DNA from 3 places in the Saccharococcus thermophilus genome. Region 1 is predicted to be linked to each of the others. Evidence: riboswitches for the same ligand, from Rfam matches in the RefSeq annotation. Region 1 holds a riboswitch; each other region holds the start of a gene.
The links. A riboswitch is a leader RNA that binds a small molecule or an ion and turns the genes downstream of it on or off. The one in region 1 is predicted to bind cobalamin.

Region 1 (4,995 bases):
CTTGACCGATGGCAGCAGCCGGGCTGTTGATGGCAAAATATGCTCCCGGGGTCAGCACGCATGCTGCCACCATCGCCATGACAGCGACGAACGATTCCATCAACATCGCGCCATAGCCGATCGGGCGGGCATGGCTCTCGATTTCAATCATTTTTGGCGTCGTACCGGAAGAAACAAGCGCATGGAATCCCGATACAGCACCGCAAGCGATCGTAATAAACAGGAATGGGAATAAGTTCCCCGCAAATACCGGGCCAGTGCCGTCGACAAATTTCGTTAACGCCGGCATTTGCAAATCTGGCGCTACGACTAAAATGCCTAACGCAAGGCCGACGATCGTGCCGATTTTTAAGAACGTGCTTAAATAGTCACGCGGCGCAAGCAATAGCCATACCGGCAATGCCGATGCGACAAATCCGTAAATGATCATCAAGATCGCGATCGTTTCGCCTTTTAATGTAAAAATTTCCGCTAACGTTGGGTTTTGTGCTACATGCTGTCCAGCGACGAGGGAAAGCAAAAGCAGAACAAATCCGAGTAAAGAAGCTTCCCCCACGCGTCCCGGACGAATAAAGCGCATGTAAATGCCCATCAAAATCGCAATCGGAATCGTCGCGGCGATGGTGAACATTCCCCACGGGCTTCCTACAAGCGCTTTCACAACAACCAGCGCCAAAACAGCCAATAAAATAATCATGATTCCTAAAATACCAAGCGCAGCAATGAAGCCTGTCACAGGGCCGATTTCTTCTTTTACCATCTCGCCAAGCGATTTGCCGTTGCGGCGCATCGAAGCGAATAAAATAACAAAGTCTTGCACGGCTCCGCCTAAAACAACACCGATCACAATCCAAAGTGTTCCCGGCAAATATCCCATTTGCGCCGCCAAAATCGGTCCAACAAGCGGTCCGGCGCCGGCAATAGCTGCGAAGTGATGGCCGAACAACACCCATTTGTTCGTCGGCACATAATCTTTTCCGTCGTTAAATATCTCGGCAGGCGTTTTGCGATTGTCATCGAGCTCAAATACTTTGCGGGCGATAAACTTGCTATAAAAACGGTATGCTACCGCATACGTACATACAGCGGCAACAATCAGCCAAATCGCATTAACCGTTTCGCCACGGCTTAATGCGAGGACCGCAAACCCTGCTGCTCCAAGTACAGAAATAAGACCCCAAAGCAAAACGGATTTAAGCCCCTTCACATTTTTTCCCCCTTTGTTGTTTATTAAAATTCATTACATTAATATTATATTAATTATTCTGAAAAATTTAAAGAATATTTTTGGATTTACGCTAACCAATAATATAATGGACAAGCATTTCATGCCATAAATCCATATATTTACAAAAAGTAAGAAACATTCGCTTTATTATTATTTAAAAAAAGCATAAAATCACGTTTTTTTGCTAAATAATGTAATTAAAGTAAACATTAAGGGTATGGAAGTTTCGTTTTTGCTTCGTTTTTTTTCGTCGCAATAACAAACAATGCGACATTCGAACAAATTATTTTAGTAAAGGGTTAGAAAACGTGAAAGCAATGGAACGGTTGTTATGGAGCATTGCCCTGCCTGGATTTGGGCAACTTTTAAACAGAAAATATTTTAAAGGCACTTTATTTATCTTTTTGGAGTTTCTTATTAACATGCAATCGCGGTTTAATGAGGCCATCCGGTTAAGTTTTTTAGGGAATACTCATGAGGCCGCCAACATCATTGACTTTCAATGGCTCATGTTTTATCCATGTTTATATTTTTACGCGATGTGGGATGCGTTCAAAGATGCGGGCGGAGGGCAAACCCCTTACTCGTTCCTGCCGTTTGTGTTTTCCGCCTATTTCGTTACCGTCGGCTTGATGCTTTCATCAAGCGTCACATTTTTGGGCATATTTTTCGGTCCTATTTGGCTGCCGATGCTGTTTGTCATTCCCGGGATATGCATCGGGCGGCTGCTTCAAATTTTATTGCTAAAATTCCATCCCCCGCGCCAATGAGAAATGCTTGGACAACGAAACAGCATTTCTCATTTTTCTTTTCGCCGTAAAATCATAGTTGAATTTTCCAGCGTTTTATTATATGCTTATACCAACAATAACAAAATACTATATATTGTGTTTTTTGTTTAACAAGCAACTATATATAGTGAAACCACAAGCAATGGTGTCCGTTCGGACTTAATAGGGAATCTGGTGCGAATCCAGAACTGCCCCCGCAACTGTATGTGCGGACGAAATGGAACATCCACTGTATGCGCAAGCTCGTTTGGGCGCGCGTATGGGAAGGATCCAAAGTAGGAAGAAGCACGAGTCAGGAGACCTGCCTTGCTTGGTTGCGTTTCATGTTCTCCGGGGTGCGAGAAGATGAAACGATGGTGGAAAAGGGCTTCACCTCCCCTTTTTATGCTGTCGTTTCATCCACTCGTTGACCCGAGTGGATTTTTTTATGGACGACAAGGAGGAGAAAACGATGGCGTTGCAAACAAGCAATACGATGATTACGAAAGAAAATGGACAAGCCGAGCCATTTTCCCGCGAGAAACTTATTTCCTTTATCCGCCGCACGACAAGCGATTTTCCGCACTTACGGACAGATGGCTATATCGAACGCATCATCCGTGTGATCGAACATAAAGAGGCCATTTCTGTCGAGCAGTTCTTTCATTATCTCATACTCGAGGGGCTTTCCTATATTAGCGAAACGGAACCGGAATGGACGTTTGTCTGCGCCCGCATTTATTTAAAACAATTATATAAAGAAGCGGCAAAGCAGCGCGGATACGACGAAGCTCAACGTTACGGCAGCCTTTATGATTTAATTGCTGCACTTGTCGAAAAGGGAGTGTATCATCGTTTCCTTTTGGAAAATTATACGAAAGAAGAAATCACGGAACTCGCCAAACTCATCGATCCGGAAAAAGACAAGCTGTTTACCTATATCGGCTTGCGCACACTCGCCGATCGCTACCTTGCTCGCGACTACGAACGCAACTTGTATGAGCTTCCGCAAGAGCGGTTTCTCATCATCGCGATGACGCTAATGGCCAAAGAGCCAAAGCAGCGCCGTTTTGCCCTTATCCAAGAAGCGTACTGGGCGTTAAGCAACTTGTACATGACCGTTGCCACACCGACTTTGGCAAACGCCGGCAAAAGCTGCGGACAACTGTCGAGCTGCTTTGTCGATACGGTCGATGACAGCCTGCAGGGCATTTACGACAGCAATACCGACATCGCCAACCTTTCAAAATCGGGCGGCGGAATCGGCGTCTATCTCGGCAAAATCAGAAGCCGCGGCAGCGACATCAAGGGCTTTAAAGGCGTTTCCTCCGGCGTGATTCCATGGATGAAACAGCTTAATAACACCGCCGTCAGCGTCGATCAATTAGGGCAGCGCAAAGGCGCTATTTCCGTTTATTTAGACGTCTGGCATAAAGACATTTTTGCTTTTTTGGATGCGAAATTAAATAACGGCGATGAACGAATGAGAACGCACGATTTATTTACGGGGGTCTGCATCCCGGATTTATTTATGGAGCAAGTCGAAAAACGCGGCGATTGGTATTTGTTTGACCCGCATGAAGTGCGCAAAGTGATGGGATTTAGCCTTGAGGACTTTTACGATGAAGAAAAAGGGCGCGGCAGCTTCCGCGAAAAATATTGGCAATGCGTTCATGAAGAGCGGCTTTCAAAAGAAAAAGTGCCGGCGATTGAAATAATGAAAAGCATCATGCGCAGCCAATTGGAATCGGGCACACCGTTTATGTTTTACCGCGACGAAGTAAACCGGAAAAACCCGAACGCGCATCTCGGCATGATTTACTGCAGCAACCTTTGCACGGAAATCGCGCAAAATCAAAGCCCGACCGTTGTCGAAAAGCAATATACGAAAGACGGAAAAATTATCATTGAGAAAATCCCCGGCGATTTCGTCGTCTGCAACTTGTCGTCGATTAACCTTGCCCGCGCCGTTACCGACAACGTGCTTGAGCGGCTCATCCCGATTCAAATGCGCATGCTTGATAACGTCATTGACTTAAACAGCATCCCTGTCCTGCAAGCGCAGCTGACGAATCAAAAATACCGCGCCGTCGGACTCGGCACGTTCGGCTGGCACCATTTGCTCGCATTAAAAGGCATGCGCTGGGAATCGGAAGAAGCGGTCGAATATGCCAACAAGCTGTACGAAAAAATCGCCTATTTAGCGATCCAAGCAAGCATGGAATTGGCGAAGGAAAAAGGCAGTTATCCCGCATTTCCAGGCTCCGATTGGCAGACGGGCGCCTATTTTGACAAGCGCGGCTACCGCCGCAACGACAACGTCGACTGGGACACGCTGAAACAACAAGTCGCCAAACACGGCATGCGCAACGGTTACGTCCTGGCGGTCGCGCCAAACGCTTCAACCTCGATTATCGCCGGCAGCACCGCGAGCATCGACCCGATCTTTTTAAAAGTGTACGCGGAAGAAAAGAAAGATTACAAAATTCCGGTCACGGTACCTGATTTAAATGAAAAAACAACATGGTACTATAAATCGGCGTACCATATCGACCAGCATTGGAGCATCAAGCAGAACGCAGCACGCCAACGCCATATCGACCAGGCGATTTCATTCAACTTTTATGTCATGAACACGATTAAAGCGAAAGAACTGTTAGACCTTCATCTCACCGCCTGGAAGTCGGGACTAAAAACAACGTATTACGTCCGTTCCACTTCCAGCGCGATCGATGAATGCGAATCCTGCGCAAGTTAAGGGGGAAAAACATGGTACATGCATTAACAAAAAGAGTCATCATGGATCCGGAAGCACCCAACCGCTCAACGCGAATCATTAACGGCAAAAGCTCAAACGTCTTAAATTGGGATGATATCGCATATCCTTGGGCTTACGCCAAATATAAACGGATGCTGGCAAACTTTTGGACGCCGTTTGAAATCAATATGTCGCAAGATGTCAAGCAATTTCCATTGCTATCCGAGCGCGAACAAGAC
Region 2 (4,995 bases), 1.7 Mb from region 1:
CGATATCTGCCCACTCTAAGACAAAATCAAAATCATGAGTCGCAATCAAAACCGTCGTGCCGGCTTGATGAATAGCGTTTATCTTCTCGATAAACCGATCGATCTGTAGGCGATCTAAATACGCCGTCGGCTCATCGAGCACTAATAATTTCGGGTTCATCACCATTACGGCGGCAAGCGTCAGCCATTTTTTTTGGCCGAGACTTAAATGATGAACGGGCTTGTCCAACCATGAACGCAATCCAAACTCGTCCAGCGCTTTTTCAATGAGCTCGTCCATCTCATTTTTTTTCATTCCTAAATGGTGCAGGCCAAACGCCAGTTCATCACGTACCAACGGCGCCACAAGCTGGTGTTCCGGATTTTGAAAAACGATGCCGACCTCTCGTCGCCATTTTTGCAAGGTTTGACGTCGATAGTCCATCTTTTCTCCATTCCAATAGATATCGCCAGAGTCGGGCCGCAATAGCCCGTTCGCGTGTAAAAATAACGTTGTTTTACCGCATCCATTATGACCGATAAGCGCGCATTTTTTTCCATTGGGAATATGAAGGCTTAATCCTTTTAACACGCATGGTCCGTTCGGATACGTATAATATACTTCATCCATTTTCAGCATCTTCTGCTGCCCTCCTATCATCCAAGCCATAGAAGCAAACTTATGCCGATTGCCGCTTCCCACAGATAACGTTTATTTTTTTCGTTGTATGTTTCCATATGAACATAGACAATTTCATCGGAAACTCCTCGCGCCCATAAAGCAAGGCGCAACGCTTCATAGGAATGCCATATTTTCTGAAAAAGCTGGAACACCAACATCCCGCCATGCCGCCAATGGTTTCCCCCATTTCTCGCTTTCATTGCTACGTATAGCTCTTCCGCTACTTTCTCGAAAACAAATACAAACCGATACGTAAAAAATAACAACTCAATGATGATGGATGGTACTTTCATTCGCTTGAGCACATACAACATCTCTGGAAACGGAGTAGTCACTAGTAGGAAAAATAAACAAGACCAAGCTGCGACCGAACGAGATAGTAAAGACATCACAGTGGGAATGTGCGAACGATCAATAGAAACATGAAAAGAATTATCAATGGAAACGAGCAAAGCTGGAAAACTCATCACTAGAAACAATGACACGACTCCGAGGGCTTTGGCGTATACTGTCCACGAAACACGAGCATACCCGATAATCCACGCGGCAAGCCAAATCGTCATCATTACTTGCATTTTCCAACTACCTATCATGGCCATTATTAATAATATGAACGCAAATATCACTTTTTGTTCGGGACGTATTGTTCGCAGGCGGTTGTTGTAAGCGATTGTGTCAAACTGCCGGATCATTTTGATTCCTCTCTTCGGTTCTCCCGACCTTTATAGACGCCGATAATATAGCCAATAATACCGGCGCCGACCGCCGCTTGCACAGAAAACAGCAACGTTTGCACCTCTCCGCCTGGCGGCTCAAATATTGATTGCGCCCAAGGCTTATAATGAGGAGCAATCACCTGAATCGTTTTTTTCGCTCGGTCATCCGTGCCGCCAAAATTAGAGTGATGAATGAACAATAACGGCGTCGCTGCTAATAAAACAGCAAAAACGAGGAGAAAAAGACTTCTCTTCATTATCTACACTCCTCTCTCTAATTGACTTAGTTCCCGGCTGCTGTAAGTGGATAAGAAATTCCAAACGACGACCGTAAGCAACCCTTCTGTAATCGCCAATGGTATTTGCGTGACAGCGAAAATGCCGGCAAATTTGACAAACGAAGCGAAAACTCCGCCTGTCGCGTCCGGAAACGCCAACGCTAATTGCAAGGAGGTGACAACATATGTGGCTAAATCAGAGAAAAATGCAGCGAAAAAGATGGTCCAACGTCGCGGTATATTCCACTTTTTCCCTAAACAATAAATGCCGTACCCTACGATCGGACCGACGACTGCCATGGACATGGCATTCGCCCCTAATGTCGTCAATCCGCCATGTGCCAGCAATAACGCTTGAAACAGCAATACGATGCTTCCCATCACCACCATCGCCCATGGACCAAACAGCACCGCACCGAGACCGACCCCCGTTGGATGTGAGCTGCTTCCAGTAACGGATGGAATTTTTAAGGCGGACAGTACAAACGTAAATGCCCCCGACAGCGCAATGAGCAGCTTTAGTTCCGGATGCTCACGTGTAATCCGAATTAGTGAACGCATACCGATGATAAAAAACGGCAAAAACACTAGCCACCAAAAAATCACCCATCTGACAGGCAAAAATCCTTCCATAATATGCATCGCAAATGCCGATGAACTTTCAGAGAAAGTAAAATAGACAACTAATCCGAAAAGGAAAAGGGCAGCTCTCCATTTTTTCATACTTTCGTTCCTCCCATTGCTTTAGATAATTTCGAGATTCCTAGAGGGGCGTTTGATTGTTTTAACATCATCAATCCTTGCGTCCCTTCATAATGGTACGTTATCGTTTCTTCCAGCCATTCCCCATCTCGTAAATGCCTTCGTACAATCTCCCTTGCTTTTTTCGGCGTCACACCGTTGTACCATACGCCTTCAGGGTAAACGATGACTACACACGCGTCTTGGCAACGACCATTGCAGCGAGTCCGCGTCGTATGTACAATGCCATCTAACTCCAACAGTGCGATTTCTTCACGGATGGCAAGCGTTACTTCCTCTCCCTCTTTACGCATACAGCTGCCTCCGTTGCAAATCAGCACATGATGTTTCATTCCGATTAAATTCCATGTTGTCATGTTGAGTCTCTCCTTTTTTGCAAAATAAAAAGCACCTCTATACGCAGAGGTGCAGAAAAATGCATACAAATATAGCCAAAAAAGTATACTATTCTCCCGCACGTCTACCTATAATCCCGTAGGTATCCGTCCGAACAAATAAGGCAGGTCTCCTGACTTAGGATCATCGCTTTGTTGCGCCTTCCCGAAGTTTCCTTCAGTGACATGATGCAACAAAGCTCCCCATCACAGTGGCGGGTACCGTGACGGATTTTCACCGTACTTCCCTTTTAAGCCAATTCTCTAATGAGAAAGGCACCTTATTTGTTTGGCATATAATGTCGATTTTTCATGGAACATTCCTGTTATTAATAGTAGTACAAATTTTCAAATATCGTCAACTACTTTTTTTCAATAAGTCCGTTTTCGCCAATACAATCCCGTCTTGATCAGCGTACACATAAGCACCTGGCTCCCAACGAACGCCGCCAAATTCAAGCGCGACATCCCGTTTTCCTTTCCCTTCTTTTTTGCTTTTCACCGGGCATGTACCGATAGCCATGACGCCAAGCGGCATGTTAGCGATTTCCGCAGAATCGCGAATGCATCCGTGAATAATCACCCCGGCAAGCCCGCGCTCGCAAGCGATCTGGGCAAGACGGTCTCCAAGTAACGCGCAATTGCGCGAACCTTTTCCGTCAACGACCAATACGGTGCCTGCCGGAACAGTTTCGAGCGCCTCGCGGACGAGTACGTTATCCTCGAACACCTCAACGGTCGCAATCGGTCCGGAAAATTCTTTTTTGCCGCCGTATGATTGGAGCGGCAATTGGCAAACTTGCAGTTCACTTAAAAATTCATCGCATAAATCAGCTGTTTTCATCACAATTCCCTCCTTGCTACGTCTTATATTTGACATATTTGTCGAAACTCCTTCTTTTTCCACAAAAAAACAGACAAGCGACATTGCTTGTCTGCTAGAGACTGGGCTAGCTGGATTCGAACCAGCGCATCACGGAGTCAAAGTCCGTTGCCTTACCGCTTGGCTATAGCCCAACGATATAAATACGCTAAAATGCCGTAAAAGTCTGTAGTTTTATGTATCAAATACGAGCACGTAACGATCTACCTAGCACTATCATGAATAGCTGATTACCTATTTATGATCTTTCGACCATAAATAAGCAGTTCACCACCCATGATAATGGTTCGTTCAACCGTATAAAATACCTATACACCCATATACAACCTCTCGGCTGTATATGACCGTTAACTTAATTGAGTCGTTTACTCAACAAAGTCTGCGGCACTTTATACGATCTTCGCTCGACCCTATACGATAAATTGGGACCTTATTGCAATAATATCTTTGCTAGAGATACGACTGCAATAAAGCCTTTCTCTACCGTATAGAATCTTCCCTCCGACTGCACACAAACCATCATGACCTGTATACAATCTTTGGCCGACCTATATACACCCGAAAGAGCATATATAAATCTGGGCTCAACCGTTACGTACCCGTTACCTATATCATGAGCAAATTCATTCAAATATATACGTAAGTAAAATTTAATATAGCTGTAAAAAATTATTTAATTCAACCGGTTGAAATGGGAGTAATTAAACTGCCTTCCTACCGATTTTCCATCTGGCATCATGGCCAAAGTGAAAGGAATGACTTCTCGGATTTTAAGGAAATAATTCCCCCATCTTGCTCATTTGCCTAGTCTATGGACACGTTCATTCTTTGTTAGCACCGAAGAAAACGAAGCAAAACCATCAAACGATATGTGGAAGAACAAAAAAACAAGATAGCGGGCAAGGCATCCATATCAATAGAGCTACATTTTTGCCGCCCGCGCCAATTCCTCGAGCCGCCTTAGCGCCTCCTCTTTGTCAAAAGAACTGTACCAACGGTCATCATATATATCTAAAATGCGGTAATGCTTGCTGATGAGATTTTGCTGGAGGCGAAACGGCCCCATGCGTTTAATCTCTTTCCACCATACTTTTCCGCCGAACGTTTTTCCTTTCGGCGCATCAATTTCTTCATGGGCGATCGTTTCAATCACTTCAAGCGGGCTATCGCCAAGCACCGATTCGATAATTTCGCTATCACGGAATAGTGCGCATAGCGCGACGACTTGCGTCCAGTTCGCCTGCGTCCGCCCTTTTTCAATTTGCACGAGCGTTTTTTTCGAAATCCCTAACACTTCTGCCATCTTATCTTGCGTATACCC
Region 3 (4,995 bases), 1.1 Mb from region 1:
GAAAATGAATTAGGATTGTCGATTCAGTCCGGCATTCAAGTCATCGAAGCGTCCGTCGCCCGCAAAATGGAGTCCGAGCTGCTGCAAATCAAAGAAGGCGCTCCGGTGCTAGTGATGCAGCGGCGCAGTTATTTAAATGACGGCCGACCGTTAGAAATCGTCAAATCGGTTTACCGTGGTGACCGCTACAAATTCACGATTGAGATGGAACGCTCCAAATAATAAAGAGGGGGAATTTTAATGTTAGGATTTTTACAGAGGCTCGGAAAAGCGTTAATGTTGCCGATTGCCGTCCTGCCGGCAGCGGGGTTATTGCTTCGTTTAGGACAGCCAGATTTATTCAATATTCCATTTATCGCCGCGACGGGGAATGCTGTTTTTGCGAACTTGCCTCTCATTTTTGCGATTGGGGTTGCCGTCGGGTTCGCGAAAGATGGAAACGGCGCGGCGGCGCTGGCCGGGGCGATTGGCTACTATGTGTTAACCCAAGGGGCCACTGCCATTGATAAACATATTAATATGTCCGTGCTAGGCGGAATCATTTCGGGTGTCATTGCTGGGTTGCTGTATAACCGCTATCATAATATCAAACTGCCGGATTGGCTTGGATTTTTCGGAGGCAGACGGTTTGTCCCGATTGTGACCTCGTTTGTCATGCTTATATTGGCACTTATCTTTGGATATGTATGGCCGCCGATCCAAGATATGATTAACGCAATCGGCAAATGGATTGTCGGTGCCGGGGCGATTGGAGCTGGTATTTTTGGTTTGTTAAACCGCTTGTTAATTCCGCTTGGGTTGCACCATGTACTGAACAACTTTGTCTGGTTTGTTTTTGGCGAGTATAACGGCAAAACAGGGGACTTAAGCCGCTTTTTTGCCGGGGACCCGAATGCCGGCATTTTCATGGCGGGATTTTTCCCGATTATGATGTTTGGCCTTCCAGCCGCGGCTATTGCGATGATTGCGGCTGCGAAAAAAGAGCGGCGGAAAGAAGTGGCAGGGGCGCTTCTTGGCGTGGCGCTGACCTCGTTTTTAACGGGAATTACCGAACCGATTGAGTTTTTGTTTATGTTTTTATCGCCATTGCTTTATGTCGTTCACGCTGTATTAACGGGCCTTTCGTTGGCGATCGCAACAGCGCTCGGCGTCCACCACGGGTTTACGTTTTCGGCCGGTGCGATTGACTTTTTCTTAAACTATGGAATTGCGAAAAAACCGTATCTATTAATCGTGCAAGGAATTATTTATGCCATCATTTATTTCGTTGTGTTCTATTTCTTGATTGTCAAATTAGATTTAAAAACGCCGGGCCGTGAAGAAATCGCAGGAGAGTTTACGGAAAGCGGCGCAGCGAAAACAGGCGGCAGCTATAATGATGTTGCGGTGAAGTATATGGAAGCGCTGGGAGGTAAAGATAACCTCATCCAGATCGACAACTGTGTGACCCGCCTGCGTTTAAAAGTGAATGACATATCCAAAGTCAATGAGGAGGAGCTGAAACGTTTAGGGGCAAAAGGAGTCATCCGCCTCAATCAAACGGATGTGCAGGTCGTTGTCGGCACGGATGTCGAGTTTGTCGCCAACGAGCTGAGAAAGCTATAACCAAGAGAAAAGTGTTCCAGCTCTTTTCGTTCGCAGAGAAGAGCTGGAACTTTTATTCTATATATATGGTAGATCAAGGGGGGAATTCACTAATGAAACGGTTGCTAGACTTCACTTCGCTGTCAAAAGGAAGAATGGCGACACAAGAATCATTACAGGAGGCAAAACGGATTCGCATGGCGAGATCGCCGCTGCGATAAAATGAGCGACATTTTTATGCCATAAATGAAACTTGTCATTCCTTGGTTACGTATATCTTTATAGAAAGGAGATAGAAAGGAGAAAATCATATGTTTTCCCGGCCCCCAACTTGTTCCGTCTGCGGGAAGCCGATTGAAAAAAATGAGCCGATCTATGTGCGCATGAGGTACCCGTCGTACAGAGGAATGGTAGAAATACAGGCTTTCCTTAGGCAAGAAGGGACAATCATTTGCGAGGTTTGTTTCTCGCAAAAAAATAATCATGAAAAATGAGAGGAGTTATGCGATGTTCGGAAAAGTCGCCGCCGATGTGCTTGGATTAAGCGATATCGGCTCGGTCATTAAGCCGGAAAACTACGATAAAGCTGATGCCGATGATTACGTAATGCATGAAGATGGGGAAAAGATTTATTTCTTAATTAAATCGAAGTCGGATGAGTATTGCTTTACCAATAAAGCGCTGATTCATTTGGATGGCACGAGCGCGACCAGCAAAAAGCGCGTATTGCGCCGCTATGATTATTACAAACATCCGATTTCCGACGTGTCGCTCGAGACAGCGGGCACGGTCGATTTAGACGTGGAGATTAAGTTTAAAATCGGCGCCCATGACTATTCGATTGACGTCCATAAAAAGCATTTAGAAGAGCTGAAAGATTTATATAAATCGCTGCTCGCCATCGCCGAGCTTTGCCATGAAAACGAAACGAAGCTGGAGTACGCGCATAAAAGTTTGGAATTGACCGCGAACGTATTCGGGCGCGTGAAAAGTGACACCAATAATTTCTTTGCCGATTTCAAGGCGGTGAACGAACTCGCGTTTCAATGGCTTGTTGACGCGAAAACAAAATATACGGTAAAAGACTTCGGCTTTGTGTTTGAACGCTATATTAACAATTGAGCTGTTCCTTTGTCTCCCGCTATCGGGGGATTTTTATATACCTTAAAATCAATGAAACTTTCATTTTTTTATTGCCAAAGTTTTTCTAATCCTTTAATATTATAACTGTCAATTGTTCGACAATTTCATACATTCGCAGCAAGGTGCCAATGGAGCGATTCGCTCCGCACGGCTTAATAGGGAATCTGGTGAAAGTCCAGAACTGTCCCCGCAACTGTAAATGCGGACGAAATGAAATCGCCACTGTACGGTACGATGGCAAGCGCCGTTTGCCGTATGGGAAGGTTCAGAGTAGGATGAAGCATGAGTCAGTAGACCTGCCTTGCCTGCTTGTGCGTTTCCTAATCTTCGGGGGGTGAGAGTAGGAAGCGGCAACGGTGGCTGCCTTTGTGCATACATATTGCCGTTTCTTACTCATTCCAATTTGGAATGAGTTTTTTTATTTCTATTGTAAAAAGGGGGAACAGCAATGAGAAAGTGGAAACAGTACATCGCGCTGCTTGTCGTCGTCCTCACATTCGGCCTATTGTTCGGATGCAATGGGGCAAACGAAAGCAAAGCGCCTGCGAAAAAAGAAGCAACAAAAACGGAACAAACGCAAGCCGCGTTTCCGGTAACGGTGAAAGATGGATTAGGGGAAGAAGTGACGATTAAGTCCAGACCGCAAAAAATCGTTTCCTTAATCCCAAGCAACACGGAAATTGCCTATGCGTTAGGATTAGGCGACAAAATCGTTGGCGTCAGCGATTTTGACAACTATCCGGAGGATGTGAAAAAGAAAGCAAAAATCGGCGGCATGGAGTTTAATGTAGAAAAAGTTATTTCGTTGAAGCCGGATTTAGTACTTGCCCATGCGTCTAGCGTACATAGCTCGAAAGATGGAATTCAGCAATTAAAAGATGCGGGCATTACGGTGCTTGTGGTCAATGACGCGAAATCGTTTGCTGATGTATACCATTCGATCGAATTGGTTGGTAAGGCAACCGGAACCGCCGATAAAGCGCAAGAAATTATCAACAATATGAAAACGAAACTCGAAGAAATAAAAGAGAAGGCTAAACAAATTAAGCCGGAAGAACAAGTGAAAGTATGGGTGGAAGTATCGCCTCCGCCGCAAATTTATACGGCCGGAAAAGGAACGTTTATGGATGAGATGCTTCAGACCATTTCGGCGAAAAACGTCGCCGGCGGCCTGGAAGGATGGCCGATGGTGACGGAGGAAAAAGCGGTGGCATACAAGCCGGATGTGATTATTACTACCTACGGCGGAGCGAAACAGGTGTTAGGGCGCGCAGCGTGGAAAGATGTTCCAGCGGTAAAAAACAAGCGGGTATATGATGTCAATACCGATTTAGTCAGCCGTCCGGGCCCGCGTCTCGTTGAAGGAGTAGAGGAACTTGCAAAAGTCATTTACCCGAAAATCTTTAAGTAATGCATCGATGTATATCATTGCTGTAACGATTGCGGCGGTCTCGCTTTTATTAGGGATATCGATAGGTTCGTTATCGATTCCCTTTTCTACTATTATCAAGATCCTTTTTTCGGCCTGGTTTGGGTTGCCGCTGCCCGGCGATGTTCCCGATGATCTCGTGCAGATCGTGATGGCGATCCGCCTTCCGCGTGTGGTGCTCGCATTTCTTGTCGGCGCGTCGCTAGCGGTTGCGGGCGCGGCGTTTCAAGGGCTGTTAAAAAATGCGCTTGCCGATCCGTATACGCTCGGCGTGTCATCCGGCGCTTCCGTCGGTGCGGTGATCGTTATTTTTTTCGGTATTCAACTGCCGCTCTTTGGCACGTTTACTTTGCCGATTGTCAGCATTTTATTCGGTCTGGCGACGCTCGCGCTTGTGCTTTTATTTACAAGGGCAGTGGAGCGACAAATGTCGGTGGAGACGATCATTTTGGCCGGGATTATCTTTGGCGCGTTTTTCAGCGCCCTTATTTCTTTGATGATTGCGCTGACCGGGGAAGAATTGCGGCAAATTATTGACTGGCTGATGGGAAGCGTCGCGATGCGGGGCTGGAAATATACGATGCTTCTCCTTCCGTTTTTTTTGTTCGGCGTCGTCTTGCTTCTTCTGAATGCGCGCGAGCTTAATGCGTTCGCCTTTGGCGAAGCGGCGGCACTTCATGTCGGGGTGAACGTGATGCGCCGCAAAATCATGATTTTAACAGGAGCCTCGTTATTGACAGGGGCGGCCGTATCGGTGTCTGGGACGATTGGATTTGTCGGGCTTGTCGTTCCCCATATGGTCCGCCTTGTCTGCGGTCCGAACCACCGCTTGTTGCTGC

Region 2: another riboswitch for cobalamin. It lies ahead of BDD39_RS05355 ((2Fe-2S) ferredoxin domain-containing protein); the one in region 1 lies ahead of BDD39_RS14385 (ribonucleoside-diphosphate reductase subunit alpha).
Region 3: another riboswitch for cobalamin. It lies ahead of BDD39_RS08645 (ABC transporter substrate-binding protein); the one in region 1 lies ahead of BDD39_RS14385 (ribonucleoside-diphosphate reductase subunit alpha).

Annotation. Positions count from the first base shown of each region.
Region 1 is NZ_JAASRS010000001.1:2,776,666-2,781,660, forward strand. It holds gene BDD39_RS14375 (carbon starvation CstA family protein) at 1-1,207, opposite strand, end outside; gene BDD39_RS14380 (hypothetical protein) at 1,537-1,998, shown strand; cobalamin riboswitch at 2,145-2,342, shown strand; gene BDD39_RS14385 (ribonucleoside-diphosphate reductase subunit alpha) at 2,471-4,756, shown strand; gene BDD39_RS14390 (ribonucleotide-diphosphate reductase subunit beta) at 4,768-4,995, shown strand, end outside.
Region 2 is NZ_JAASRS010000001.1:1,044,160-1,049,154, reverse strand. It holds gene BDD39_RS05375 (energy-coupling factor ABC transporter ATP-binding protein) at 1-619, opposite strand, end outside; gene cbiQ (cobalt ECF transporter T component CbiQ) at 637-1,353, opposite strand; gene BDD39_RS05365 (energy-coupling factor ABC transporter substrate-binding protein) at 1,350-1,634, opposite strand; gene BDD39_RS05360 (energy-coupling factor ABC transporter permease) at 1,638-2,378, opposite strand; gene BDD39_RS05355 ((2Fe-2S) ferredoxin domain-containing protein) at 2,375-2,773, opposite strand; cobalamin riboswitch at 2,899-3,090, opposite strand; gene rraA (ribonuclease E activity regulator RraA) at 3,150-3,635, opposite strand; tRNA gene BDD39_RS05345 (tRNA-Gln) at 3,737-3,808, opposite strand; partial or broken gene BDD39_RS16735 (IS200/IS605 family transposase) at 4,418-4,513, shown strand; gene BDD39_RS05340 (helix-turn-helix transcriptional regulator) at 4,597-4,995, opposite strand, start outside.
Region 3 is NZ_JAASRS010000001.1:1,669,691-1,674,685, reverse strand. It holds gene phnF (phosphonate metabolism transcriptional regulator PhnF) at 1-222, shown strand, start outside; gene nagE (N-acetylglucosamine-specific PTS transporter subunit IIBC) at 241-1,605, shown strand; gene BDD39_RS08650 (PH domain-containing protein) at 2,092-2,706, shown strand; cobalamin riboswitch at 2,832-3,045, shown strand; gene BDD39_RS08645 (ABC transporter substrate-binding protein) at 3,176-4,138, shown strand; gene BDD39_RS08640 (FecCD family ABC transporter permease) at 4,104-4,995, shown strand, end outside.